DNA from 2 places in the Pantoea cypripedii genome. Region 1 is predicted to be linked to the other one. Evidence: predicted binding sites of a transcription regulator. Region 1 holds the regulator's gene; the other holds the start of a gene.
The links. Region 1 encodes ArgR, which controls arginine synthesis, uptake and breakdown. Its sites were predicted from a motif close to ANTGAATAAAAATACANT; they were not measured.
Positions count from the first base shown of each region.

Region 1 (14,987 bases):
AGCAAACCCGATACTGCCAGTTATCGCACCTTTAATGACTTCTTTGTGCGCCCATTAAAAGAAGGGGCACGTCCGATCGATCCCGATGCAACCCTGCTGGCCCTGCCAGCCGATGGTGCGATCAGCCAGTTAGGCCGCATCGAAGGCGATCAGATCTTCCAGGCCAAAGGTCACTACTACACGTTGCAGGCGCTGCTGGCGGGTAATGACGAGCTGGCGCAGCAGTTCCAGGATGGCAACTTTGTTACCACTTACCTGGCGCCGCGTGATTATCATCGCGTGCATATGCCCTGTAACGGCATCCTGCGTGAAATGATCTATGTTCCGGGCGACCTCTACTCGGTCAACCCGTTAACCGCACGCAACATCCCGAATCTGTTTGCCCGTAACGAGCGTGTCATTTGCGTGTTCGATACTGATCACGGTCCGATGGTGCAGATTCTGGTGGGTGCCACCATTGTTGGCAGCATCGAAACCGTGTGGGCCGGGACCATTACGCCGCCGCGTGAAGGGGTGATTAAACGCTGGCATTACCCGGCAGCCGACCATGACGGAGCCGTTGTATTGTTGAAAGGACAGGAAATGGGTCGCTTCAAGCTGGGTTCAACGGTCATCAACCTGTTTGCGCCTCAGCGCGTCAAACTGGCGGAAAGCCTGGAAGCCGAAAGCAAGACCCGCCTCGGTCAGCCGCTGGCCATCGCCCTGCCACAGCCGGGTGAAACTGCCCCGCTCACCGACTAAGCGGGAATTTCCCAGTGCGAGCCTCTCTTATTCTGCTGCTGAGCCTGTGGTTCAGCAGCACTGCTTTCGCTGCCACTGTCCCGGTGGCCAGCGACCTGAAGCAGGAACTGGACGCGGCCAAATCCGCGAAAAGTTCCCCCTCTCAAACCGAACAAATTCAGACGCTGGAAACAGCCCTCAATTTTCTTGCTGAACGTGATGACTCCCTGGAACGCACGAAGCAATATCAGCAGGTGATTGATGACTTCCCGCGACTGGCGCGGGAACTGCGCCAGCAACTCGCCAGTCTGACTGATACCAGCAAAGCCGTGCGCAGTAATATGAGCAGCGCCGAGTTGGATCAGGAGATTTTGCAGGTTAGCAGTCAGTTGCTGGAAGAGGGACGCCAGGCTCAGCAGGAACAGGACCGGGCGCGTGAAATCAGCGATTCGCTGTCGCAGTTACCGCAGCAGCAAACCGAAGCACGCCGCGCAATGACCGAGAGCGATCGCCGTGTACAGGGAGCCGCAGCAGCCACAACGCCGCAAGCCCAGGCACAGATTTACGCACGTCAGGCGGAAAACGCCGCCAATAAAGCCCGTGTGGATGAACTGGAGCTGGCTCAGCTCTCCGCCAATAATCGCCAGGAACTGGCGCGGATGCGCGCCGAAATACATCAGCGCCAGGCGACCCAGTTGGATAACTATCTCCAGGCGCTGCGTAATCAGCTGAATAACCAACGTCAGCGTGAGGCTGAGCAAGCGCTGGAGCGTACCGAACAACTGGCGGAAAACAGTGGCGATTTGCCCAGCATCATCAGCGATCAATTCCGGGTAAACCGTGAATTGTCTGCCGACCTTAATCAGCAGGCACAACGGATGGATCTGGTCGCTTCGCAACAGCGACTGTCGACCAATCAGACCTTGCAGGTACGCCAGGCGCTAAGCACCCTGCGCGAGCAATCACAATGGCTGGGTGCCTCGAACCTGCTGGGCGAAGCGCTACGTGCCCAGGTTGCGCGTCTGCCGGATGTGCCGAAATCGCAGCAGATCGACAACGAGATGGGCCAGTTGCGCGTCCAACGGCTGCGGTATGAAGATTTGCTTGAGCGCCAGCAGTCGCTGCGTAAAGAGAAGCAGGATGATGGCACACCTTTTACCAGCGAACAGAGCCGCATCCTCGAAGCGCAGCTGAAAACCCAGCGTGAATTACTCAACTCATTAATTTCCGGCTGCGATACGCTGATTCTGGAAATCACCAAACTTAAAGTCTCCAATACCCAGTTGCAGGATGCGCTCGCTGAAGTGCGCGACGCCACGCATCGCTATCTGTTCTGGACGGCTGACGTCAGTACCGTTGACCTGAATTTCCCGGTGGATGTGGCGCAGTCGCTGGGACGCCTGCTGTCGCTCGATACGCTGGGCCAGTTAGGTAAAGCGCTGGCCATGATGTTTACCAGCAAAGAAACGGTGCTGCCCATCCTGGGTGCGCTGTTACTGGTGGGGTTCAGCATCAGCACACGCCGTCATTACCATGCGTTTCTGGCGCGTGCCGCCAGCAAAGTCGGCAAGGTCACACAGGATCAATTCAGCCTGACGCTGCGCACGGTGTTCTGGTCAATTCTGGTGGCCGTGCCGATACCGGTACTCTGGGCCGCACTGGGTTATGGCTTGCAGGAGGCCTGGCCCTACCCCATAGCGGTAGCGATTGGCGACGGTATTACCGCCACATTGCCGCTGCTGTGGGCATTTATGATCAGTGCCTCGTTTGCCCGCCCAAACGGCCTGTTTGTGGTGCATTTCCGCTGGCCGCATACGCGGGTGGCGCGCGCGATGCGTTATTACTCACTCAGCGTCGGCCTGATTGTGCCGCTGATCATGCTGTTGATTGCCTTCGCCAATCTGGAGGACCGTGAGTTCTCATCAACACTGGGACGGCTGTGCTTCATCCTGATTTGCGGCGCATTGAGCATCGTCACCGTCAGCCTGAAACGTGCAGGGATTCCGCTGTACCTGGATAAAGAAGGTAACGGCGATAACTTCGTCAATCGCATCCTGTGGAACCTGATGATCGCCATCCCGCTGGTCGCCGCCTTTGCCTCCTGCATCGGCTATCTGGCGACTGCGCAGGCGTTGCTGGCGCGTCTGGAAACGTCCGTTGGCATCTGGTTCTTCCTGCTGGTGATTTACCACATTATCCGCCGCTGGATGCTGATTCAGCGTCGTCGCATCGCTTTTGACCGCGCCCGTCAGCGCCGTGCCGATATGCTGGCAAACCGCGCTCGTAGCGAAGAGGAGAAGGACCAGCCCGCCGGGAGTAGCGAAGCGCCAGAAGCGGATGAACCGATTATCGATCTCGACGCCATCAGCGCCCAGTCGTTGCGTCTGGTGCGCTCCCTTCTGACATTAATTGCGCTGGTGTCGGTGATTGTGCTGTGGTCAGAAATTCACTCGGCGTTCGGTTTTCTGGAAAATATCCGCCTGTGGGATGTCAGTACCACGATTCAGGGGGTGGAGAGCATCCAGCCGATTACCCTCGGCTCAGTCCTGATCGCCATACTGGTGCTGATTATCACTACCCAGCTGGTACGTAACATGCCAGCGCTGCTGGAACTGGCGCTGTTACAGCACCTGAATCTGACGCCCGGTACTGGTTATGCCATCACCACCCTGACCAAATATGTGCTGATGCTGATCGGTGGCCTGATTGGCTTCTCCATGATTGGTATCGAATGGGCGAAGTTACAATGGCTGGTCGCCGCGCTCGGTGTGGGTCTTGGTTTTGGTTTACAGGAAATCTTTGCCAACTTTATTTCCGGCCTGATCATCCTGTTCGAGAAGCCGATTCGTATTGGCGATACCGTCACCATCCGCGATCTCACCGGCAGTATCACGCGTATTAATACCCGAGCGACCACCATTACCGACTGGGATCGCAAAGAAATCATCGTGCCGAATAAGGCCTTTATCACTGAGCAGTTCGTTAACTGGTCGCTGTCCGACTCGGTGACACGCGTCGTGCTGACTATTCCAGCCCCCGCCGGGGTGAACAGCGACGAAGTGACAAACCTGCTTAAACAGGCGGCAGAGCGCTGTACCTATGTGCTGGATATGCCCGCACCGGATGTTTTCCTTGTCGATTTACAGCAGGGGATTCAGCTGTTTGAGCTGCGCGTTTACGCTGCCGAAATGGGACATCGCATGCCGCTGCGCCATGAGCTGCATCAGTTGATTCTGCATGGTTTCGCTGCGCACGGCATTGAAATGCCCTTCCCGCCTTTCCAGGTACGTATGGAAACGCTGGGCAAGAAGACACCGGCCAGTAACGGCGCACCTGCGGCACGGAATTTTAAATCAGGTGGGTTGTAAAAGTTGCGGCGCGATAAATCGCGCCGCTGCAGGTTACTTCACAAACTCCTCGCCCTGGGCGATATCTTTTTTCAGCGTATCCAGCATACCGGTCAATGCCTGCTGCTCAAAAGCGCTGAGCGGCCCGAGCGGTCGCCGCTCAACGATGCCGTTTTTGCCCAGCAGCAGCGGCTGTGAGAAGAATCGGGCGTATTCACCATCCCCTTCCACATAAGCACATTCCACCACATTGGCTTCGCCCTGCATGGCGCGCACCAGCGACAGACCAAAGCGCGCGGCTGCTTGTCCCATCGACAGCGTCGCAGAACCGCCTCCTGCCTTGGCTTCCACCACTTCGGTACCGGCGTTTTGGATCCGTTTGGTCAAATCCGCGACTTCCTGCTCGCTGAAGCTGACGCCTTTTACCTGCGATAGCAGCGGCAGAATAGTGACGCCCGAATGGCCACCCACCACCGGCACGTCAATCTCGCCCGGTTGTTTGCCCTTCAACGCCGCAACAAAAGTATTGCCGCGAATAATATCCAGGGTGGTGACACCAAACAGGCGGTTTTTATCGTATACCCCGGCTTTCTTCAGCACTTCCGCCGCAATCGCGACCGTGGTGTTAACCGGGTTGGTGATAACGCCAATCAGGGCTTTTGGTGCAGTGCTCGCCACCTGTTCAATCAGGTTGCGGACAATGCCTGCGTTAACGTTAAAGAGGTCGGCGCGATCCATGCCGGGTTTACGTGCCACTCCGGCGGAGATCAGCACCACATCGGCTCCCTTCAGTGCGGGCGTGGCATCTTCACCACTGAAACCCTCAACTTTCACTGCGGTGGGAATATGGCTGAGATCCACAGCCACACCCGGCGTTACCGGGGCGATGTCATAGAGCGAGAGAGCTGAACCTGCGGGTAATTGGGTCTTGAGCAGCAGTGCAAGCGCCTGGCCAATACCACCAGCGGCACCGAGAACGGCAACTTTCATCCTGGACTCCTTATTAAGGTGGGGCAGAGATATGCCGGGTTTCCATCAGGTTACGAGTGTAATCAACTTCTCAGGCGATAGCGACAAGGCCTGTCGCGCTATAAACACTGACGCCGCAATTCGGCTCCCGAGACATCCACACTTCAGAAGTCGCCTGAATGATCATAGGTCGCAGCCAGAAGACAAGGGTCGGCAATGATCAGTCATTTTGTTGTTACCACATCAATAATATAACAACATTGCAACCTTCGCTTTTGCGTGTCACCCCGCGATTTTGGTGCAGCGGGAAATCTCTGTTATGATCGCCGCCCCGCGGGTTGTCCCGGCGAAATTCTCACCTGGTTTATTGCATAAAAATTCATTTAAATGCATAATAATTTATCTGCTACGGGCCTGTTGCCTGATGCATCCCTCTTTTTATTGGTAACCTATGCGAAACCCATCTAAACAGGACGACCTGATCAAGGCGTTCAAGGCCCTATTGAAAGAAGAGAAATTCAGCTCTCAGGGCGAAATTGTGCAGGCGCTGCAGGAAGACGGCTTCGAGAATATCAACCAGTCAAAAGTTTCTCGTATGCTGACTAAGTTCGGTGCGGTGCGTACCCGCAACGCGAAAATGGAGATGGTGTATTGTCTGCCAGCCGAATTGGGTGTCCCCACCACCACCAGCCCGCTGAAAAACCTGGTGCTGGATATCGACTATAACGATGCGCTGGTGGTGATTCATACCAGCCCTGGCGCTGCACAGCTGATTGCCCGCCTGCTGGATTCTCTCGGCAAGGCTGAAGGCATCCTCGGCACCATCGCCGGTGATGACACCATCTTTATTACCCCCGCGCGTAGCTTTACCGTGAAGCAATTGCACGACGCTATCCTGGTTTTATTCGAACAAGAACTATAAAACCCTGCCTGCTACCGGCAGATTACCTGCCGGTAACAATCCTGCTATCTCCCCTTCTGCCGCCGCGCTTAAGCCAAAACACCCAGCAAACAATGCATTAAGCATATTCCCACCCGTTCTCACTCCCCTGGATGATTGGTAGGACCTTTTGGCCTGCTTAACCTTTCGCGCTATTTTACACTGCTTTACATACCAACATCAGCTGTATTGCCCACTCAATGCGTATCAGCCAGCTGGATCAACCGGGATATTTCGCACAGAAAGATAAAATGACATAGCCCCTTGTTTTTACATGTAATTAACAGTGAATGGACAGAAACCAGGCGGTTTTTATAACTCTCAGTTATTAAAAGTTGTCATAAGGATAAAGAATAACAACCAAACATTATTAGCTGAATATTAATTTCATGGGTGATTAGATCTATACTTCTTTTCGTGATGCAAATCACAGTGAATAAAAAGAGAAAAACAAAAGACGAGGAAATAATCATGAAAGTTAAAACTACTATCGCAACCCTGAGCGTTCTATCCGCCCTGTCATTTGGTGCTTTCGCCGCAGATTCTATCAATGCCGATCAGGCCATGAATCTGCAACCGGCCGGCACCATCAGTGTCAGCGGCACCGCCGGTTCGCCGATGGATATCCATCAGCAGCTGAGTGAAAAAGCAGACCAGCAAGGTGCTAAAGCTTACCGCGTCATCGAAGCGCGTAATGACAACACCTATCACGCTACCGCTGAGCTTTATAAATAAGTTTGCTGAAACAAGATGAGCATGAAAGGCAGCCCATTTGAGACGCAGTTGCGCTCAGGTTGCCAGACAAAATTCAGGAGAGTGAATCATGAAAACCAAATTATCTATCGCAGTTCTGAGCCTGGCCTCCGTTCTTTCTTTCGGTGCCAGCGCTGCCAACCTGATCACTAACGAACAGGCAGACAGCATGAATCTGCAACCGCTGAACCAAACCATCAGCGTAAGTGGTCGTGATGGCGACCAGATGAATATCCGTCAGGAGCTGTCAGCCAAAGCGGATGCTCAGGGTGCCAGCCACTACCGCATCATTGAAAACAATCAGAATGACACCTACCACGTCACTGCTGAACTGTATAAGTAATTCCTCGTCAACTGCTTGACGAACCCTTTGGCCCCGCTCGCCGGGGCCCTTTTTTGTTGTTACTTCACATTAAAGCGGAGCTGGCCTTCCAGCTCCTCTTCTGCTTCATCAAACAACAGAATCAACGCGCCATAACGGCGCTTCTGTCCCTTTCCTAAGTGAATAAATTCAATCTCCAGCGGCAACGGCAGTTGATCGCCAGTCACCGCTTCCCAGAGATCGTCCAGATCAATAATCGCTAAATCCGCCAGCGCAAAACGGTCACTGAACTGACGGAAAAAATGCGCCTGATCGACGATTTCATCGAAATCAAAACGTTCGATTCTCATCATGACGATCCTCTCTGTGCCACTGCTGATTAAAGCGTTGAAATGATTGTGTCGTTGCAAAAGAAGGGGGACATCCTGCTCCGCCTGCCAGTTTGCATCCTGTCAGGAAAGTATAGATGGCATTATCCGGGGGTTTTGTGACAGCGGGCCGCGCGATAAACGCGGCGGCCCGTTTTAGATTTGAATCAATGTGTTGCGGTACTTGCTCAACATCGCGGCTAACCGTTTCACTGGCTCGGTCACGCTGCCTGGTGCCGCATATTGCTGGAGTTTTTCCTGGTAGATATCCAGCTCCTGCAATAGCCGCTCAAAATAGACGCGTCGTTTATCATCGCTACGTGTCGAAATAACCTGGTCGGCAGTGGCGCGCAGCTGACGGTGGTAAGCCGACAGATCCGCATTGATCGGGACTTCTGCGTTACGTAAGCGCTGATGACCGATAATCAACGTCAGGGCGATACGATATTTATTGATATCACCGGGGAACAGGTTGAGCAGCAGGAACAATTGCTGATACAGCGCGGGCAGATGGTTCTCCCGGCGACGTGCCTGGTTGGTGGTCATGGCCGACACAGCCGCATACATAAAGCGGTTGAGCAGCTTACGTCCGGTACGCTCTTTCGATTTATCGCGAATCAGCAGAATCACCATCATCGCCACAAAACAGCCAATGACCTGACCGAGTGCGTTATCGAGAAACACGTTGAACTCGAACTTCATCGGGTTATCGAGCACCAGCACGTTGATCGTACCGATCAGCGCCCCGAGCGTGCCGATCTGACGGCGCTGCACGAAAATCCCGCCAACAAAACCCAGCAGACCAATGGCAATACACAGCAGCAACATGCTTTGCTGAGTGGAAGGCATAATGTAGATAAAGTACAGCGCACCCAGTGGTACCGCGACGCTCATACCGTACAGGAAGTCTTTCGCCATCATCAGCGGGTTTGGCATACGCATCGCCAGCGCGGTGATTACCGCCAGCATCACCATACAACCGCTACCGGAAGTCCAGCCGGTATAGAGCCAGAACAGCGAGCCAAGCGCGGTAGCGACGAAAGTACGCACACCGTTAATCATCGCATGATGGGTTTCGGCAGAGCGCGCCTGAATCACAACTTCACGCTCAAGAATGCCCTCTTCCAGCGTGGTGATACGGCTGTTACTTTTCACGCCGTTAATCAGCAGCAGGTATTCAGTGGCGGCACCGACCCAACTGGCCAGCGTCAGTGGCGTGGTTTTACTGCTGACACCAATCACCCGACGCATAATCTTCATGCGCTTGTGGACATCATCAACGCTGCTGACGTCTTTCTCGATTAACAGGCGATATTGCGGCGGAATATAATCCGCACGTGAATTCTGGATCAGGAAAGTTTCGGCCGCCTGGGTAATCAGCGTTAACGACAGCGTGTTTAGCATCTGCAAACGACGGTTGCTGTTCTGCCAGCGCGATGATTCCATCATCAGTTGGCTGCGCATGCTGTTCAATGCTGTGGTACGGCGTACCAGCGCGCCCCAGGCTTTATCAACCTCGTCTTTATCACCGTGAGCAACACACAGTTGCAGCAGTTTGTACTGTGCCACCAGCAATGCATCCACTTCCTGGTCGATGACTTTTTTAATCGAACGTGGCGAGAAAATCATGTCCGCCAGAATGGCGCAGAGAATACCCAGTACGATTTCGCTGCAACGTTCCACCGCAAATTGCGGGGCCAGCGTCAGACCACCGCTGGCATCGGCGGTGACCACAATAATCAGCGCGGTGTAACCGGCCAAACCGAGGGCATAGGAATTTTCGACTTTGATCAGCGAAGAGAGCCAGACGCAAAGTCCGGCCCACAGGCAGCACAGCAGCAGCATCACCACCGGTGCACGCACTGTCGCAATCATAATGGTCAGGGCCGCGATACAGCCGATGAAGGTGCCGATAATACGCAGAATACCGCGGTAACGCAGCGCGCCGGAGTAGGGATCGCCCCCGGCGGCAAAGGCGGTGCCACCCGCCACAATCCCGGCAGTCATCACTGCCCAGCGCGGCGTTTCCAGATTGAAGTGAAAGCCAATCATCAGCGCTGCTACCAGCGCAAATGTCAGCTTCACCGGGAAACGCAGGAACTCAATCATATCGCCCTCTTAACCAAACTCACGCAGGCGATTGAAAAACTGGGTCATTGGCGAGACTTTCGTCTGGCGATCTTTATCACCGGTGATCACCACGGTCGCAGTGGTACCCGCCGGGAAGCGATTACCTGGCTGATCATCAAGATGAATACGTACCGGTACACGCTGCGCCAGACGCACCCATTCCAGATTGGAATCGACGGTGGCCATACCTTTGCTATCGACGCTACTGCTGCTGTTGGTGACACCCGCCGCAATGCTATCGACAGTGCCGCGCAGCACGGTATTGCTACCCAGCGGCGTGATTTCGGCACGGAAACCCGGACGCACGCCATTCAGCTTGGTCTCTTCCATATAAGCCATCACATAGAAGGAATGCTGCTGTACCAGCGCGACGGCAACGGAGCCACGCGTGATGAACTCACCTTCATACACATTGAGGTTGGTGACCCAGCCGTCAGAGGGGGCTTTGATGGTGGTGCGATCAAGATCGATCACCGCCAGATCGCGCGTCGCGATGGCTTTCGCCAGCTGATGCTCGGTGGTGGTCAGGTCGTTGTTCGCCTGATCGATGGCCTCACGCGACATCGCACTGGTGCCGAGCTGATTACGGCGTGCAGCTTCACGACGTTTTTCGTTAGCCACCGCCTGGTAATACTCAACGTCGGCCTGGGCCTGATCCAGCGCCATCTGGTAACGCGGACGGTCAACCACGAACAGCGTGTCGCCCTTTTTAACCAGTTGGTTATCATGGACCGGCACATCGGTGATCAAACCGGTGACATCCGGAGAGATCGCCACGACGTCGGCGGAGAATTTTGCATCACGCGTCCACGGGGATTCGGTGTAGAACACCCAGGCGCGGAAGATGATCACGATAGCGATGACAACCAGCAGGAGAGTAATCGCGTAGCGCGCGATTTTTCTTATTAGCGCTTTCACTTAAAACCTCAGACGAATAAACGGGATACAAGGTAAAACACACAGCAGTACAACGCTGTGTTAAAAAGTGCCGGATGCCAGACCAGATCATACAATCCACTTGGCGTCAGCACGCGTTTCACCAGCCAGAACAGCGCCAGCGAAACAATCAGTTCAATGAAGATGGGCGGGAAAGACAGCCCAAATACGACAAATACCGGAAGCACACTCATTACGGATCCTTAGTTCGACCTTGCCGGATTGCACCGATACCTGCCCGTACGCCACAAAACACGACGGGTTGATGATAGTGGGATGACGGGTAGACTGATGGCAACATTCAGGCCGTTTGAGCTAATCATAGCGTATCATCTGACAAACATGGACAGATTTGCTGCCATGTTCAGGTGCGGTGAAAAGACCCAGCGTGCGTATAGTAACGCGCTTGACTATACGTTTTCTACATATTGTGAGCTAAATCACTTTTTAGCCAGAGTAAACAATGGAACGACTTAAAGGCATGTCCATCTTCGCCAAAGTGGTTGAATTAGGTTCCTTTACCGCCGCGGCTCGTCAGCTTCATCTGAGCGTTTCGTCTATCAGCCAGATAGTCGCGAAACTGGAAGATGAGCTACAGGTTAAACTGTTGAATCGCAGCACCCGTAGCATCGGGCTGACCGAAGCGGGCAGAATCTATTATCAGGGCTGCCGCCGCATGCTGGCAGAGGCGATGCAGGTGCACGAGCAGCTGTATGCCTTCAACAACACGCCGATTGGTATTTTACGCATCGGCAGCTCCTCAACAATGGCGCAAAATGTCCTCGCCGATATGACCGGCGACATGCTACGCGAATATCCGGGGTTGAGCGTCAATTTAGTCACCGGCATCCCGGCACCGGATCTCATCGCCAATGGCGTGGACCTGGTGATACGCGTGGGGGAGTTGCAGGACTCCAGCCTGTTCTCGCGTCGGCTGGGGGCCATGCCGATGGTGGTGTGCGCGGCGAAAAGTTATCTGGCGCAGCAGGGAGTGCCGGAAAAACCGAGCGAAATCGATAATCTTTCGTGGCTGGAATACAGCGTACGGCCAGATAACACCTTTGAACTGATTGCGCCGGAAGGATTGGTCACACGTCTGACGCCGCAGGGACGCTTCGTCACCAATGATTCGCTGACGCTGATTCGCTGGCTGAAAGCCGGATGCGGCATCGCCTACGTGCCACTGATGTGGGTGATTAATGAGATCAACACCGGTGAGATCGATATTCTGTTTACGCAATATCAGTCGGCACCGCGACCGGTGTATGCGTTATATACCGAAAAGGATAAGCTGCCGCTGAAAGTGCAGGTGTGTATCGATTATCTGACTGAGTATTTCAAACGGGTGGCGCGCCAGTATCAGCAGCACCGTAAGAACGTGTAGCGGCGCGATTTATCGCGCGCCTTTTGCCGGGGCACCGCTGTAAATGGCGCGATAAATCGCGCCGCTACAGATCGGTGCTAAATCAGGCGGTTCCGCCGACGGTAAGTTTATCCAGCTTCAGCGTCGGCTGGCCCACGCCAACCGGCACGCTCTGTCCTTCTTTACCGCAGACGCCAACGCCTTTATCCAGCGCCAGATCGTTGCCCACCATCGAAATTTGCTGCATGGCTTCGATACCGGAGCCAATCAGCGTGGCACCTTTCACCGGTTTGGTCACTTTACCGTTCTCAATCAGATAGGCTTCTGAGGTTGAGAACACAAACTTACCGGAGGTGATATCCACCTGACCACCGCCAAAGTTCGGGGCGTACAGACCATATTCGACACTTTCAATGATGTCCTGCGGCGTGGATTTGCCCGCCAGCATATAGGTGTTGGTCATACGCGGCATTGGCAGGTGCGCATAAGATTCACGACGGCCATTCCCGGTAGGATTGACGCCCATCAGGCGCGCATTGAGCTTGTCCTGCATGTAGCCTTTCAGCACACCGTTTTCAATCAACACGTTGTACTGGCCCGGCACACCTTCATCATCCACTGCCAGCGAACCACGCAGCCCTTCGATGGTGCCATCATCCACGACGGTACACAGCTCAGAGGCCACCAGTTGGCCCATTTTGCCGCTGAACACCGAAGTCGCGCGACGGTTAAAGTCACCTTCCAGACCGTGGCCCACCGCTTCATGCAGCAGCACGCCAGGCCAGCCCGCACCCAGCACCACGGGCAGTGTCCCCGCCGGTGCCGCAACGGCTGACAGATTGACCAGCGCCATACGGACTGCTTCCCGCGCCCAGGCATCCGCGCGCACATCGCCGCTTTCATCGGCCAGGAAGAATTCATAACCGGTACGGGCACCGCCGCCGCTGGAGCCGCGCTCACGTTTGCCCTGATCTTCCACCTGCACGCTGATAGACAGACGCACCAGTGGGCGCACATCGGCAGCCAGTGTGCCATCGGTGGCCGCCACCAGCACCTGCTCGTAAACCCCGGTCAGGCTGGCGTTCACTTCCTGCACGCGCGGGTCAGCGGCGCGCGCCACTTTATCAACACGATGCAGCAGAGCGATTTTATCTTCACGCGTCAGGCTATCCAGCGGGTTCACCGCTGCGTACAGCGAACGGTTGATCACCGCCGATAAGGTATGGGCCTTGCCATTCCCCTGTTCACGCACGATGCTGCGCGCAGCTTCAGCCGACTGACGCAACGCATTCAGGGTGATTTGGTCCGCATAGGCAAAACCGGTTTTCTCACCGCTTACCGCGCGGACGCCAACGCCCTGATCGATATGGTATGAACCATCTTTGATGATTTTGTCTTCCAGCACCCAGGATTCGTGGAAGCTGGACTGAAAATAGAGATCGGCATAATCCAGACGACGTTCTGAAAGCTGCCCTAACAGGGAAAAAAGGTCCTGCTGATTAATGCTGTTCGCAGTTAGCAACTGCTCACTTACCAGATTCAGAGTCATCGTTTCTCACTCAGTATTTGCTCGGATACTTCATAGCCTGCGGTAATTCCCCGACGGCGTCAAATTCACTTCTTGTCGTTTTCACGCGGTTTGCGCAGCACTTCATTGATTTCCGGCTTATCCAGTGGTCCGCTGATGTGATAACGCAGCAGCGAAATTTTGTTCCACACGGGCCCCAGCACCTTACTGGCGGCAAACACCGCGGCGCCAACCACCGGGTTGATCACAAAAGCAGTGGCCACACCTACCGAAGCTGAAATTTCCGGTGCCACCACGGCTTCCATATCGATCTCGCGTTTCACCAGGTCAACTTTACCCTGCATGGCGATATCCGCTTCGAGACCATCAACTAACAGGTTATCGGTATGCATCACGCCGTTTTCAATCCACGCCGTGCCATTAATTGAATCGAAAAAGAAGCCCTGCCCGAAGGTATCGCTGAAATCGAAACGTAACTTGCGCAGCAGCGCGTCAAAGCTCATCAGACGCAACAGCTGACCGGCACGCCCGGTACTCACATCCGCGATCTGACCTTTGCCAAAATGCGATTTCAACGTACCACTTAAAGTTTGCTCGGATGGCTGCCAGGGTGCGGAGCGCCAGTGCAAATCATAATCGATTTTAAACGGTGCATCGCGCAGCGGCGTGTTCACGCCAAACCAGTTAGTGGCGTCGTTGATATTGTTACCGCTCAGCGTTCCTTTCAGCGAGGTGCGTTGCTCACCGGGTTTATTGACCCATTCCCCGTTGACACTCAGCTTCGAGCTGCCAGTATCTACCGAACCGTTAGTAAGTGCTAACGTATCGCCGTGAGGTTGCAGCAGCGCCTGCATATGGCCAAACTTCTGCCCGCGCAGCCAGCACTCCTGACAGCTAAGTTGCAGACCCGGCCAGTTGGTGAAATTGATGTTGGTATCGCTACCGAACGGTGATGCGGTGCCATCCTTGCTCTCCGCCCATTCCGGGTTGTAGTAAAGATAGCTGAGGGCAATCTGCCAGGGCGCATTCTGTGCGGTTTTCAGACTGCCACGCGCTTCACGGCTGTCGAGCTGCACATCGGTATTCCCGGTCGGCCCCTGGGTCACGGTGGCGCTGAGGTCATGCCATTGCTGGCCTGCCAGCCGCAGCGCCGGGGTATGCAACGTAACATCACCCGGCAGCAGCGCACCGCCGATGCTGGTTTCGCCCTGCGCATTGCGCGAGCCGCCCGATCCAGCCAGCAGCCCCATCCAGGCTTCGCCGTCCATTTCCGGTAAATTCAGCACCATGCCACGATTTTCAGGCAGCTTCGGCGTGGTTTTGGCATCGTTCAGCCAGATACCGCGATCGACCCGCAGCTGTGGCTCCAGCAGCCAGCGGCTGTTAAAACGATGATGCCCCAGCACGCTGCCGCTGAGATCAAATCCGCGCAGGTCACCGCTGGCAGCAATGGTAATCGGCAGCGCTGCTCCTGCGCTCTTATCCAGCGGAGCCGGTAAGCGACTGCTTACTTCTTTGCCATCGCCTTGCAAATCTATTTTGTAGCTTGCGCCACCTTTGTTCGGCAGGGTGATATCGACATTGCCCTGCCAGGGCAAACTGCCGCTCAGC
Region 1 is NZ_MLJI01000001.1:3,984,885-3,999,871, forward strand. Features, by position in the region: gene asd (archaetidylserine decarboxylase) at 1-741, shown strand, start outside; gene mscM (miniconductance mechanosensitive channel MscM) at 756-4,088, shown strand; gene mdh (malate dehydrogenase) at 4,122-5,057, opposite strand; gene argR (transcriptional regulator ArgR) at 5,488-5,958, shown strand; gene yhcN (peroxide/acid stress response protein YhcN) at 6,448-6,711, shown strand; gene HA50_RS18575 (YdgH/BhsA/McbA-like domain containing protein) at 6,800-7,072, shown strand; gene HA50_RS18580 (barstar family protein) at 7,132-7,401, opposite strand; gene aaeB (p-hydroxybenzoic acid efflux pump subunit AaeB) at 7,576-9,528, opposite strand; gene aaeA (p-hydroxybenzoic acid efflux pump subunit AaeA) at 9,538-10,467, opposite strand; gene aaeX (p-hydroxybenzoic acid efflux pump operon protein AaeX) at 10,476-10,679, opposite strand; gene aaeR (HTH-type transcriptional activator AaeR) at 10,949-11,869, shown strand; gene tldD (metalloprotease TldD) at 11,952-13,397, opposite strand; gene yhdP (AsmA2 domain-containing protein YhdP) at 13,463-14,987, opposite strand, start outside.

Region 2 (14,987 bases), 290 kb from region 1:
ATGGTGACCATCAGCGCCTGTTCTACCCGCGCATCCGGTTCGTCTCCGCGTTCTTCCTGCGCACGTGAACGGTGCAGCAGTTCAGCCTGCAACACGTTAAGCGGGTCAGTGTAGACGTTACGCAAGGCAATGGATTCAGCAATCCACGGTTGATCTGCCATCAGATGCGCATCGTTAGCGATAGTCAGCACCGCTTTGATATCCGCATCCAGCTGATCGCGCAGCTGCTGGCCCAGCGGCCACAGGGATTTATCGACCAGGCGCTGATCGTAGTATTCCGCCAGCCACAGGTCGGCTTTCGAGAACACCATCTCCAGCATGCCGAGACGGGTAGAGAAGAATGGCCAGTCGCGGCACATTGTCTCCAGCTGATCCTGGTGGCCTTGTTCCATCGCTTTCTGAATCGCGGCACCTGCACCCAGCCAGGCGGGCAGCATCAAACGGTTCTGCGTCCAGGCAAAAATCCATGGGATAGCACGCAGTGATTCGACACCACCGCTGGCACGGCGTTTCGCCGGACGTGAGCCGAGCGGCAGTTTACCCAGTTCCTGCTCCGGCGTAGCCGAGCGGAAATAGGGTACGAAATCAGGATTCTCACGCACATAGCCACGGTACATCGCACAGGAGTGGGCCGACAGACCGTCCATGATGTCGCACCATTCGCTTTTCGGCTCCGGTGGCGGCATCAGGTTGGCTTCGAGAATCGCCCCGGTGTACAACGACAGGCTGGCAATCGTCACTTCCGGCAGGCCGTATTTGAAGCGAATCATCTCACCCTGCTCGGTGACGCGCAGGCCGCCTTTCAGGCTGCCCGGTGGCTGTGACAGCAACGCTGCGTGCGCCGGTGCACCGCCACGCCCGATGGAGCCGCCACGTCCGTGGAACAGCGTCAGGGCGATACCGGCTTTCTCACAGGTCTTGATCAGGGCATCCTGCGCCTGGTACTGCGCCCAGCTGGCAGCCATCACGCCAGCATCTTTCGCCGAGTCAGAGTAGCCAATCATCACCATCTGCTTGCCCTGAATAAAGCCGCGATACCAGTCGATGCTCAACAGCTGACTCATCACGTCGTTGGCGTTGTTCAGGTCGTCGAGGGTTTCAAACAGCGGTGCCACCGGCATGGCGTAGGGAATGCCCGCTTCTTTCAGCAGCAGATGCACTGCCAGCACGTCGGAAGGCATCTTCGCCATCGAAATCACGTAGGCGGCAATCGAACCTTGCGGAGCTTCTGCTGCCACTTTGCAGGTATCCAGCACTTCGCGGGTGTTGTCGCTCGGCTCCCACTGGCGTGGCAACAGCGGACGTTTGGAATTCAGTTCACGGATCAGGAAGGCTTGTTTATCAGCTTCTGACCAGCTTTCGTAATCACCGAGGCCGAGATAGCGAGTTACTTCTGCCAGCGCCTCAGTATGACGGGTGCTCTCCTGACGCAGATCGATACGCACCAGCGGCACACCAAAACATTTCACGCGGCGCAGCGTATCCAGCAACTGACCATTGGCAATGATGCCCATGCCGCATTGTTGCAGCGACTGATAGATGGCATACAGCGGCAGCCACAGCTGATCGTTGGAGACCAGTAAATCGGCCGGGCGCGGCAGACGCTCGCCTTTCAGACGATGCTCCATATAGGCTTGTGTGGACATCAACTGGCTGCGGATGCGCTTCAGAATCATGCGATAAGGTTCCAGCGCTTCCGGGTCGCCACACAGTTCACGCACTTCGTCACTGCATTCGGACATCGACAGCTCAGAAATCAGCACGCCGATATCGCGCAGGAACAAATCGGCGGCTTTCCAGCGACCCAGCTGCATCGCCTGGCGCGTCACCTTAGCAGTGACGTTCGGGTTACCGTCGCGGTCGCCGCCCATCCATGACGTAAATTGCACCGGGACAAAATCCACCGGCAACTGCATACCAAAGGTTTCTTCCACCTGCTCATTCAGCTCACGCAGAAACGCCGGTACGCCTTCCCACAGGCTGTTTTCCACCACGGCAAAGCCCCATTTGGCTTCATCGACCGGGGTCGGACGGTATTTACGGATTTCGTCGGTGTGCCAGGCCTGAGCAACCAGCTGGCGCAGACGGCGCATCACCTGGTTGTACTCATACCCGGTGATATCGCTGTGGTCGAGTTGTTGCAGGCAGCTGTTCACTTCAACCAGTTTATGGATCAGTGTACGGCGGGTAATTTCAGTCGGGTGCGCCGTGAGCACCAGCTCCAGCGAAAGCGATTCAATTGCCGCGCGGATATCGTTTTCGTTGAGGTCTTTCTGTTGTTTCAGACGATCAAAGGTGGTTTTCAGTAGCTCCGGGTTATTCGCACCGTCGCCACTACGCGCAATGGTCTGATACTGCTCAGCCACGTTGGTGAGATTCAGGAACTGACTAAATGCACGCGCTACGGGGAGCAGCTCGTCATTGGACAGATTTTGCAGTGTGGACAGCAGTTCCTTACGATGAGTGTCATTTCCTGCACGAGATGACTTAGAGAGTTTGCGGATGGTCTCCACCCGATCGAGGATGTTCTCTCCCAGTGCATCCTTTATCGTATCCCCGAGCAGTTTGCCGAGCATACTGACATTACTTCGCATTGCGGAATATTGTTCGTTCATGTGACCCTGACACCCTTATCGTCTTTTTAATCTATATACCCAACGGGCATAACTTCGTCTTTTATCTAGCCACGTATCGCTCTGTTCGTCAATTGCCTTAAACTGACGAAATTTCGCTGCTAAATGATGGAAATTCAAAGAATTTAACGAGAGTGAAGCGAGATAAGTTATTCTTATTATCAAATCCCGAACATTGACGGGGCATTTTGCTGATTAAACAGTGAAATGCCCCATCGATTATTCATCAGTGACAAAAATGATGCACAACCTGCGTGATAAGCGCATGGGTTGGTTTAATAAATGCCGTATCAATAAATTCATCCGGCTGATGGGCCTGGTTGATGGAACCTGGGCCTAACACCAGGGTGGGGCACAATTGCTGAATAAACGGCGCTTCGGTGCAATAGTTCACCACTTCGGTTGGTGTGCCCAGCAATTTCTCCACCACTTTCACCAGCTCATGATCCACCGGACATTCATAACCCGGAATCGGCGGATGCAGCTCACCCACGGTCAACCGGCCTGGCCAGCGTTCGCTCACCGGGGCCAGCGCTTCATTCAGCAGACCATCCAGATCGCTCAGCGTCAGGCCCGGCAGCGGACGAATATCCATATGCAGTTCACAGCAGGCGCAAATGCGGTTGGCGGCATCACCACCATGAATATGGCCGAAGTTCATGGTCGGGTAGGGGATGGCAAAACCATCATGGTTGTAACGCGTTTTCAGCGTATTACGCAGCTGCATCAGCTGGGTGATCGACTCATGCATCAATTCAATCGCGTTCACACCGCGTGATGGGTCACTGGAGTGGCCCGATTGTCCCTGAATACGAATCACATTCGAGAGATGGCCTTTGTGCGCGCGCACTGGCTTCAGTGACGTCGGCTCGCCGATGATGGCGCAATCCGGACGCAGCTGGGTGGATTCGGCAAAATACTTCGCCCCTGCCATGGTGGTTTCTTCATCGGCGGTCGCGAGGATGTAGAGCGGTTTGCTCAGTTTGGTCACGTCAACGTCACGCAGTGCATCCAGAATAAAGGCAAAGAAGCCTTTCATATCTGCGGTGCCTAAACCGTATAACTTGTTGTCGTGCTCAGTCAGGGTAAAAGGATCGCGCGTCCAGCGGCCATCATCGAACGGAACGGTATCGGTGTGCCCCGCCAGTAACAGGCCACCCGCGCCCGATCCCGTCTTCGCCAGCAGGTTAAATTTATGCCGCGTACCCGGTACCGGTTGCACCTCGGTAGTGAAACCAAGATCGCGAAACCAGCCTGCCAGCAAATTGATTAAAGTTTCATTGCTCTGATCGAGTGCGGCGTCAGTGGCACTGATCGACGGTGTGGCAATCAGCTGGCGGTAGAGTTCGATAAAAGGTGGTAATTTTGTCTTCACTGTTGACGGTCCTTGGGTTAGGATGTATCAATATTCATGCATTAATAGTGAATAAAAATACATTAACGTCGTCTGCATGTGAACAGTAAATTTTCTGCAAACGGCATCGTGGGCAACGGGGCAAGGCCGCGACCCGGAACGTGTGACTGTAATAAGGTATACAGCCTGATGTTGAATACGCTGATCGTTGGTGCCAGTGGTTATGCTGGCGTAGAGCTTGCCACCTACCTGAATCGCCATCCGCATATGAACATAACCGCTTTAGCGGTTTCAGCGCAAAGCCCGGATGCCGGAAAGTTACTGTCCGATCTGCATCCTCAGCTGAAAGGGATTGTCGACCTGCCGTTGCAGCCGCTGAGTGATGCGGCGGAATGGGCGGATAAAGTCGATGTGGTTTTCCTCGCCACGGCGCATGAAGTCAGCCACGATCTGGCACCGGAATTCCTGAAAGCGGGTTGCGTGGTCTTCGATCTCTCCGGTGCGTTCCGCGTTAACGACGATGCTTTCTATACCCAATATTACGGTTTCACCCATCAGCACGGCGACTGGCTGGATAAAGCGGTTTACGGCCTGGCTGAATGGCAGCACGAAAAAATTAAAGAAGCACAGCTGGTGGCGGTGCCGGGTTGCTATCCGACCGCCTCACAGCTGGCGCTGAAACCATTGGTGGAAGCAGGCCTGCTCAATGAAGCGCAGTGGCCGGTGATCAATGCCACCAGTGGCGTGAGCGGTGCCGGACGCAAAGCCAGCGTCACCACCAGCTTCTGCGAAGTCAGCCTGCAACCGTATGGCATCTTCAATCATCGTCATCATCCGGAAATTGTTGCCCACCTCGGCACGCCGGTAATCTTTACGCCGCATCTGGGCAATTTCCCGCGCGGCATTCTCGCCACCATTACCTGCCGCCTGAAGCCTGGCGTGAGTGAACAGGATGTGGCGGAAGCCTTCCACAACGCCTACCATGACAAACCGCTGGTGCGTCTCTATAAGAAAGGTGTTCCGGCGCTGAAAGGCGTGGTCGGCCTGCCATTCTGCGATATCGGTTTTGCCGTGCAGGGTGAGCACCTGATTGTGGTTGCCGCTGAAGACAACCTGCTGAAAGGTGCCTCTTCCCAGGCGGTGCAGTGTCTGAATATCCGTTTCGGCTTCCCCGAAACGCTGTCTCTGATTTAACGGGCGAGTAAGTAAACCATGACCAATCCTCTGATTATTAAACTGGGTGGCGTCCTGCTGGACAGCGAAGAAGCGCTGGCCCGTCTGTTTGATGCACTGCTGGCGTACCGCACCGAATATCAGCGTCCGCTGATCATCGTGCATGGCGGCGGCTGCCTGGTGGATGAGCTGATGAAGAAGCTCGCGCTGCCGGTGAAAAAGAAGAACGGTTTGCGCGTGACGCCAGCCGATCAGATTGACATTATTACTGGTGCCCTGGCAGGCACGGCCAACAAAACTCTGCTGGCCTGGGCGAAGAAATATGGCATCAATGCAGTAGGTTTATGCCTGGGTGATGCTGGCCTGGTGAATGTTGCGCAGTTCGACGAAGAACTGGGCCATGTGGGTAACGCGACGCCAGGTAACCCGATGCTGGTGAACACGCTGCTGGGCGCAGGCTATATGCCGGTGATCAGCTCCATCGGTATCACCGACGCGGGTGAGCTGATGAACGTCAACGCGGACCAGGCGGCGACAGCGCTGGCAGCAACCATTGGTGCGGATCTGGTACTGTTGTCTGATGTCAGCGGCATTCTGGATGGCAAAGGTCAGCGCATCGCGGAAATGACCGCAGCAAAAGCCGAGCAGCTGATTGCTCAGGGCATCATTACCGATGGCATGATCGTTAAAGTTAACGCAGCGCTGGATGCGGCACGTACCCTGGGTCGCCCGGTGGATATTGCCAGCTGGCGTCATGCTGAACAGCTGCCAACCCTTTTCAACGGCGTGTCGATTGGCACCCGGATTCTCGCTTAACGACACTGATTCAAGGATTACGAAATGCAAACGCAAGGCATCAAAAAAATTGTTCTGGCTTACTCTGGCGGCCTTGATACGTCTGCCATCATTCCATGGCTGAAAGAGAACTACGGCGGCTGTGAAGTGGTGGCCTTCGTGGCAAATATCGGCCAGGACCCTGCCGATCTGGATGGCGTTGAGAAGAAAGCACTACAATCAGGTGCCTCTGAGTGCCACGTGGTTGACCTGCGTGAAGAATTCATCAGCGAATATGTTTACCCGGTACTGCAGACCGGTGCGCTGTACGAAGGCACCTACCTGCTGGGTACTTCCATGGCGCGTCCGATTATCGCCAAAGCGCAGGTTGAGCTGGCACTGAAAGTGGGTGCCGATGCCCTGTGTCACGGCGCGACCGGTAAAGGTAACGACCAGGTGCGTTTTGAAACCACCTATACCGCGCTGGCACCGCAGCTGAAAGTGGTGGCTCCATGGCGTGAATGGAACCTGCGTTCACGTGAAGCGCTGCTCGACTACCTGAAAGAGCGCAACATCCCGACCACCGCGTCGCTGGAAAAAATCTACAGCCGTGACGAGAACGCATGGCACATCTCCACCGAAGGTGGCGTGCTGGAAAGCCCGTGGAACGCACCGAACAAAGATTGCTGGGTGTGGACCGTCGATCCGCTGGAAGCGCCGGATCAGCCGGAAAACGTCACCGTGACCGTAGAAAAAGGTCGCGTGGTGGCGGTGAATGGCGAGAAGCTCAGCCCGTTCGCCTGTCTGGAAAAACTGAATGTGCTGGGTGCGAAGCACGGCGTAGGCCGTATCGACATCGTGGAAAACCGTCTGGTGGGGATCAAATCCCGTGGTTGCTATGAAACCCCAGGGGGCACCATTATGGTCAACGCCCTGCGTGCGGTTGAGCAGCTGGTTCTGGACCGTGACAGCTTCAAATGGCGTGAGCAGCTGGGCCAGGAAATGTCATACGTGGTGTATGACGGTCGCTGGTTTGCGCCGCTGCGTCAGTCTATCCAGGCAGCTGCCGAGTCGCTGGCGGAGCTGGTTAACGGCGAAGTGGTACTGCAGCTGTACAAAGGCCAGGCTACCGCAATTCAGAAGAAATCCGCTAACAGCCTGTACTCGGAAGAGTTTGCGACCTTCGGCGAAGACGAAGTGTACGATCACCGTCACGCGGGCGGCTTTATCCGTCTGTTCTCGCTCTCTTCACGCATCCGTGCGCTGAACGAGCAGAAAAAGTAATTCCGCGCGAACGACACATTCACAAGGGCGGCTTCGGGCCGCCCTTTGTTTAACAGCATTCAGGAGTATTCAGATGGCACTTTGGGGTGGACGCTTTACCCAGGCAGCAGACCAACGGTTCAAACAATTCAATGACTCGCTGCGTTTCGACTATCGCCTGGCGGAGCAGGACATCATCGGTTCTGTCGCCTGGTCAAAAGCGCTGGTCACGGTCAATGTCCTGAGCAGCGACGAACAGCAGCAGCTGGAGGCGGCGTTACAGGCGCTGCTGGCCGAAGTGCGCGCCAATCCGCAGCAGATTCTGCAGAGCGATGCCGAAGACATCCACAGCTGGGTGGAAGGCAAACTGATTGATAAAGTCGGGGCGCTGGGTAAAAAGCTGCACACTGGCCGTAGCCGTAATGATCAGGTCGCCACCGATTTGAAACTGTGGTGCAAAGAGCAGGTTGCGGTGCTGCTGGACGCGACGCGTGAGCTGCAGAAAGCGCTGGTGGCGACGGCTGAAGCGAATCAGGACGCGGTGATGCCGGGTTATACCCACCTGCAACGCGCCCAGCCGGTAACTTTTGCCCACTGGTGCCTTGCCTATGTTGAAATGCTGGCGCGTGATGAAAGCCGTTTACAGGACACCCTGAAGCGTCTTGACGTCAGCCCGTTGGGTTGTGGTGCACTGGCCGGTACCGCTTACGAAATCGATCGCCAGCAGCTGGCAGGGTGGTTAGGTTTTGCTTCTGCCACCCGCAACAGCCTCGATACCGTTTCTGACCGCGACCACGTGCTGGAGCTGCTGTCTGATGCATCCATCGGTATGGTGCATTTGTCACGCTTTGCTGAAGACATGATTTTCTTCAACACCGGCGAAGCGGGCTTTGTGGAGCTGTCGGACAAAGTGACGTCCGGTTCCTCACTGATGCCGCAGAAGAAAAACCCGGATGCGCTGGAGCTGATTCGCGGCAAATGTGGCCGTGTGCAGGGCGCATTGACCGGCATGATGATGACGCTGAAAGGCCTGCCGCTGGCCTACAACAAAGATATGCAGGAAGACAAAGAAGGCTTGTTCGATGCGCTCGACACCTGGCTGGATTGTCTGCATATGTCGGTACTGGTGTTGGACGGTATTCAGGTAAAACGTCCACGTTGCCAGGAAGCGGCGGAGCAGGGCTATGCGAACTCCACTGAACTGGCGGATTATCTGGTTGCTAAAGGCGTGCCGTTCCGTGAAGCGCACCATATCGTCGGTGAAGCGGTGGTAGAAGCGATTAAACAGGGCGTGGCGCTGGAAGCGTTAAGCCTGGCGCAACTGAAGCAGTTCAGTGCGGTGATTGAGGAGGATGTTTATCCGATTCTGTCGCTGCAATCCTGCCTGGATAAGCGTAACGCCCGTGGCGGTGTGGCACCACAGCAGGTGGCGCTGGCGATTCAGGAAGCGCAACAACGCCTGAGCTAAGGCCAAAAAAAAGCGGGCTATGGATAGCCCGCCAACCTCTAGCTTCGGAATTTCATTATTTTATAGGCACATCATCAAAGGGCTGGCACTCCCGGCCAACACAGTGATTTATCAGACTGATTGCAGGTGTTGCTCCGTCTTCTCAGCCTTTTTTCATCATTGCTTCAGATGGCACGTATTATTCCTGTCAGTGGCTTGATAGGGCTAATCGTTCATTGCTATTCTATCTATCGCCACGGGCTATCGTGGTTCGGAGGATATCAATGAACATTCGTGATCTGGAGTATCTGGTTTCGCTTGCGGAGCACCGTCACTTCCGCCGTGCAGCGGATGCCTGCCATGTCAGCCAGCCAACGCTGAGCGGACAAATTCGTAAACTGGAAGATGAACTGGGCGTCATGCTGCTGGAACGCACCAGCCGTAAGGTATTGTTTACCCAGGCTGGGCTGTTGCTGGTGGATCAGGCGCGCACCGTGCTGCGTGAAGTGAAGGTACTGAAGGAGATGGCCAGCCAGCAGGGCGAAACCATGTCCGGGCCGTTGCACATTGGGCTTATCCCCACCACCGGGCCTTATCTGTTGCCGCAAATCATCCCGATGCTGCATCAGACCTTTCCCAAGCTTGAAATGTATCTGCACGAAGCGCAGACGCAGCAGCTATTGTCACAACTCGATAGCGGCAAACTCGACTGTGCAATTCTGGCGCTGGTGAAAGAGAGCGAAGCCTTTATCGAGGTGCCGCTGTTTGACGAGCCGATGAAGCTGGCGATCTACGAGGATCACCCGTGGCACGATCGCGATCGTGTACCCATGTCGGATCTGGCCGGTGAAAAGTTGCTGATGCTGGAAGATGGCCACTGCCTGCGCGATCAGGCGATGGGTTTCTGCTTTGAAGCAGGCGCTGATGAAGACACCCATTTCCGTGCTACCAGCCTGGAAACGTTGCGCAATATGGTCGCTGCCGGAAGTGGCATCACGTTATTGCCTGCGCTGGCGGTGCCGAACGAGCGCGTGCGTGATGGCGTGTGTTATCTGCCGTGTTATAAGCCAGTGCCACAGCGTACCATCGCGCTGGTTTATCGTCCCGGCTCGCCTCTGCGCAGCCGCTATGAGCAGCTGGCAGAAGCGATCAAAACCCACATGCAGAGCTATCTCGATAACACGTTAAAACAGGCGGTTTAAGCCATTTAACGCGGCAACGCGATAGGCTTCGGCCATCGTGGGATAGTTAAAGGTGGTATTCACGAAGTATTCAATCGTGTTACCGCCATTTTTCTGTTCCATGATGGCCTGGCCGATATGAATGATTTCCGCCGCACGTTCGCCAAAGCAATGAATGCCGAGAATTTCTTTGGTTTCACGGTGGAACAGGATCTTCAGGCTACCCACATTCATCCCGACAATCTGCGCACGCGCCAGGTGTTTGAACTGCGCACGTCCCACCTCATACGGCACTTTCATGGCGGTCAGCTGCTGTTCCGTTTTCCCGACTGAACTGATCTCCGGAATGGTGTAAATCCCGGTGGGGATATCTTCAATCAGATGCGCGGTGGCTTCACCTTTGATGATGGCCTGAGCAGCGATGCGGCCCTGGTCATAGGCGGCTGAAGCCAGGCTCGGATAACCGATTACGTCACCGACCGCATAAATATGCGGCTGTGCCGTCTGGTACATGCTGTTAACCTTCAGCAGACCACGGCCATCAGCTTCCAGACCGACATTTTCCAGCGCCAGTGAATCGGTATTACCGGTTCGACCATTGGCGTACAGCAGGCAATCTGCTTTCACCTTCTTGCCGGATTTGAGGTGAATGATGACGCCATCGTCCACGCCTTCAATCTTCTCAAACTCTTCGTTGTGACGAATCACCACGCCGCTGTTCCAGAAGTGGTAAGACAAGGAATCCGACATTTCCTGGTCGAGAAACGCCAGCAAGCGATCGCGGGTGTTGATCAGGTCAACCTTCACGTTCAGACCGCGGAAAATGGAGGCATATTCACAGCCGATCACCCCGGCACCATAGATAATGACGTGACCCGGTTCATGGTGCAGATTGAGGATCGAATCGGAGTCATAAATACGTGGATGGGTGAAATCGACATCATTCGGATGATAAGGGCGCGATCCGCAAGCAATGACAAACTTTTCTGCGGTTAAGCGTTCGCGGGTGCCATCCGGTTGTTCCACTTCGATGGTGTTGGCATCAACAAAATGCGCATCGCCCTGATAGAGCTCACACCGGTTACGCTCGTAAAAACCCTGCCGCATCGAAGTTTGCTGGCTGATGACGTTTTCGGTGTGGTTAAGGATATCTGCAAAAGAGGAGCGCAGAAGTCGGGTGTGGTCGCTATAAAGGGGATTTTGATTGAACTCGATAATACGGCTGACAGCATGACGCAACGCTTTGGAAGGGATGGTGCCCCAGTGAGTACAACCGCCGCCGATGTTATGGTAGCGTTCGATCACTGCGATGCGCGCTCCCTGCTTCACCAGCCCCATGGCCGCACCTTCACCGCCCGGACCGGAGCCAATCACAATGGCATCGTAATCGTAAGACTTTTGCATACCAGTACGTCCTATGTTTCTATACATTTTTACAACGAGATTCTAACATCTCGCCGCGCACTTCTGAATTCTAACAGCGATTTTTGCCTGATTTTGACAAAGCGTGAGGTTCACAGGCGTTCACAAACTTTGCGGCACTGGCGGCGACAAAGTTTGTTATAGTGCCTGCCTGATTACTCACAGGGCAGAGAGAATGGGCGTCAGAGCGCAACAAAAAGAACGTACAAGGCGTTCTTTGATTGAAGCCGCCTTCAGTCAGTTAAGTGCAGAACGGAGTTTCGCCAGCCTGAGCCTGAGAGAAGTCGCTCGCGAAGCTGGCATTGCGCCCACCTCGTTTTACCGTCATTTCCGGGATGTGGATGAACTGGGTCTGACCATGGTTGACGAAAGTGGCCTGATGTTGCGTCAGCTGATGCGTCAGGCTCGCCAGCGTATTGCCAAGGGCGGCAGCATTATTAAGACCTCCGTCGCAACTTTTATGGAGTTTATCGGGAACAATCCCAACGCTTTTCGTCTCTTACTACGCGAGCGTTCCGGAACCTCTGCTGCGTTTCGTGCTGCAGTTGCGCGTGAAATTCAACACTTCATTGCCGAACTGGCGGATTACCTGGAGCTGGAGAACCGCATGCCGCGCAGTTTTACCGAAGCGCAGGCGGAAGCGATGGTCACCATCGTGTTCAGTGCTGGTGCGGAAGCGCTGGATGTGGATATTGAACAACGTCGCAAGCTGGAAGACCGTCTGGTGCTGCAGCTGCGTATGATTGCCAAAGGTGCGTATTACTGGTATCGCCGGGAGCAGGAGCGCCTGTCGGTAACACTGGAAAAACCCGAAGAGTAATGTGATAAGGATAATGAAATGATTGAGCAAAACCCCCGCGATAAAGGAACGCTTTTACTGGCTTTTATCACCGGTTTAGCCATCAACGGCTCCTTTTCGGTGCTGTTCAGTGCATTTGTGCCGTTTTCGATTTTCCCGCTGATCGCCCTGGGCCTGGCGGCCTGGTGTCTGCATCAACGTTATCTGAATCGTAATATGCCGGAAGGTATGCCCTCGCTGGCCGCAGCGTTTTTTCTGCTGGGGATTCTGGTCTACAGCGCACTGGTTCGCGCCGAGTATCCGGACATCGGCTCCAACTTTATTCCTACCATCCTGATGGTAGCGCTGGTGTTCTGGATTGCGACACGCTTTAAGCGACCGAAGAACAAGAATTAAAAAAACGGGACCTTCAGGGTCCCGTTTTTTATTCAGGCTTTGCGCGTCAGCAACACACCACACTCCATATGATGGGTGTAGGGGAACTGATCGAACAACGCCAGCCTTGCAACCTCATGGGTTTCCGCCAGCGTAGCGAGATTGTCGCACAGCGTCTGCGGGTTGCAGGAGATATAAAGAATGCGCGGGTAAGCCTGCACCATCCGGACCGTTTCGGCGTCCAGCCCGCTACGCGGTGGATCGACGAAAATGGTTTCACACTGATAACTTTGCAGATCGATACCTTCCAGGCGGTTAAAGCTGCGCACGCCGTTCATGGCCTGGGTAAACTCTTCCGCCGCCATGCGGATGATCTGCACGTTATCAATCTGATTGGCCGTAATGTTGTACTGCGCCGCCGCCACGGAAGGTTTGGCAATTTCGGTGGCTAATACACGACGGAAATTCCGTGCCAGCGCCAGCGAAAAGTTACCATTACCGCAATACAACTCCAGCAGATCGCCGCGTGCGTTTTGTGTCACATCCAGCGCCCACTCCAGCATCTGAATATTCATCGCCGCATTCGGCTGGGTGAAACTGTTCTCTACCTGACGATAAATCAATTCTTTGCCCGCTACCGGCAGGCGCTCATCAATGTAATCACGATCGAGACAGATTTTGGTTTTGGTGGCGCGACCAATTAACTGGACATCAAAGCCTTCAGCGCGCAGGGCATCGCGTAACGCCGTCGCCGCCTGCTGCCAGTCCTCTTCCAGCTTACGGTGATAGAGCAGGGAAATAACGATTTGGTTGCTCAGCGTCGACAGATAATCGATCTGGAATAATTTATGGCGCAGGACGCGGTTATCACGGATCGCGTCGATCATTTTTGGCATCAGCTGGTTGATCAATTCACTGGCAGCAGGAAATTGATCAACCCGAATACGTTGTTTGGTCTGCTGATCAAAGATGATGTGATACAGATCGTCACCATCGTGCCAGATGCGGAATTCGGCACGCATGCGGTAGTGACTGACCGGTGAACGAAACACCTCCACCTCTGGCGCAGCAAATGGTGTCATCATCGCCTGCAAACGGCTGACTTTTTCCGCCAGTTGCGCGTCGTATTGTTCAATCGGGAGTTGTTCGGGTGTCATCTTTAATCCTGGTAATAAGCCTGCTTGCCGGGCGATTGTAGGCATTCACCTGCTGATGTCCAGCTCTGCGCGAAAGAAGATGGCTGGAAGTCTGGATTTCCGGCCTTCTTATCCGTAGACTGCGGCAGCCGGCCTCCTTGAGTTAAAAGGGAATCCAGTGTGAATCTGGAGCTGACGCGCAGCGGTAATGAATGTCGTGGTGATTGCTGATGCAGACACTGTCCTGCGGGATGGGAAGTCTTCACCATTAATGATTCTCAGCCCGAAGACCTGCCGGTGTGACGTCGCAATTCGTACGATCATCGCGTGCTATCGATCGTATGCCTGCGGCATCCTGCTTCGTCTTTTGGATGCTATAACAATGAAAAAAACACATGCTTCGCTGTTTGCCTTCAGTGCAACGGCGGTGTCCCTCTGGGCGCAATTTGGCTATGCCCAGCAGGATGATGATACGCAAATCGTTACCGCCAACCGTTTTGCTCAGCCGGTTTCTTCCGTGCTGGCACCCACCACGGTGGTTACCCGGGAAGACATTGATCGCTGGCAGGCAAAAAGCCTCACCGATGTGATGCGTCGCCTGCCGGGCGTGGATATTGCGCAAAACGGCGGCCTCGGCCAGCAGAGTTCGATGTTTATCCGTGGTACTAATTCCAGCCATGTACTGATTCTGATCGACGGGGTGCGCCTGAACCAGGCGGGTATCTCCGGTTCATCCGATCTCAGCCAGATTCCGCTCTCGCTGGTGCAACGCATCGAGTATATCCGTGGTGCGCGTTCGGCGGTGTATGGGTCGGATGCTATCGGCGGCGTGGTGAACATCATCACCGGCCGTGATAAACCCGGTACTACGCTGACGGCGGGTGTCGGGTCAAAAGGTTATCAAAGCTACGATGGCTCGACGCAGCAGCAACTGGGTGATGCGACCAAACTGACGCTGGCCGGTAACTATACTTACACCAAAGGCTATGATGTGGTGGCGAACCTGCCAGACATCTATGGCGATCCGGCGCAAAAAGACCGTGACGGATTTATGAGCAAGACCCTGTATGGTTCACTGGAACATCAGTTCAGCGACCAGTTCAGCGGCTTCGTGCGGGGCTACGGCTTTGATAACCGAACCGCTTATGACGGCTACCCGACCTATGTTGAACCCAACACCTTCGTTGATACCCGTCAGCTTTACAGCCAGACATGGGACACCGGACTGCGCTTTAATCAGGGCATCTATTCTTCTCAGCTGATCGCCAGCTACAGCCACACCAAAGATTACAACTACAGTCCGCAGCTGGGTAAATATGATGCCACCGCTTCGCTGGATGATGTTCAGCAATACAACCTGCAGTGGGGCAACACGGTGCAGGTGGGGCATGGTGCTATTAGCGGCGGCGTTGACTGGCAGAAACAAACGT
Region 2 is NZ_MLJI01000001.1:4,274,250-4,289,236, reverse strand. Features, by position in the region: gene ppc (phosphoenolpyruvate carboxylase) at 1-2,615, opposite strand, end outside; gene argE (acetylornithine deacetylase) at 2,860-4,008, opposite strand; gene argC (N-acetyl-gamma-glutamyl-phosphate reductase) at 4,177-5,181, shown strand; gene argB (acetylglutamate kinase) at 5,200-5,976, shown strand; gene HA50_RS20045 (argininosuccinate synthase) at 6,001-7,218, shown strand; gene argH (argininosuccinate lyase) at 7,292-8,665, shown strand; gene oxyR (DNA-binding transcriptional regulator OxyR) at 8,929-9,846, shown strand; gene sthA (Si-specific NAD(P)(+) transhydrogenase) at 9,829-11,229, opposite strand; gene fabR (HTH-type transcriptional repressor FabR) at 11,423-12,067, shown strand; gene HA50_RS20020 (YijD family membrane protein) at 12,086-12,442, shown strand; gene trmA (tRNA (uridine(54)-C5)-methyltransferase TrmA) at 12,475-13,578, opposite strand; cobalamin riboswitch at 13,691-13,871, shown strand; gene btuB (TonB-dependent vitamin B12 receptor BtuB) at 13,940-14,987, shown strand, end outside.
Region 2: a site for ArgR is predicted at 4,055-4,072, ahead of argC (N-acetyl-gamma-glutamyl-phosphate reductase). Genes of this name have one in related genera too.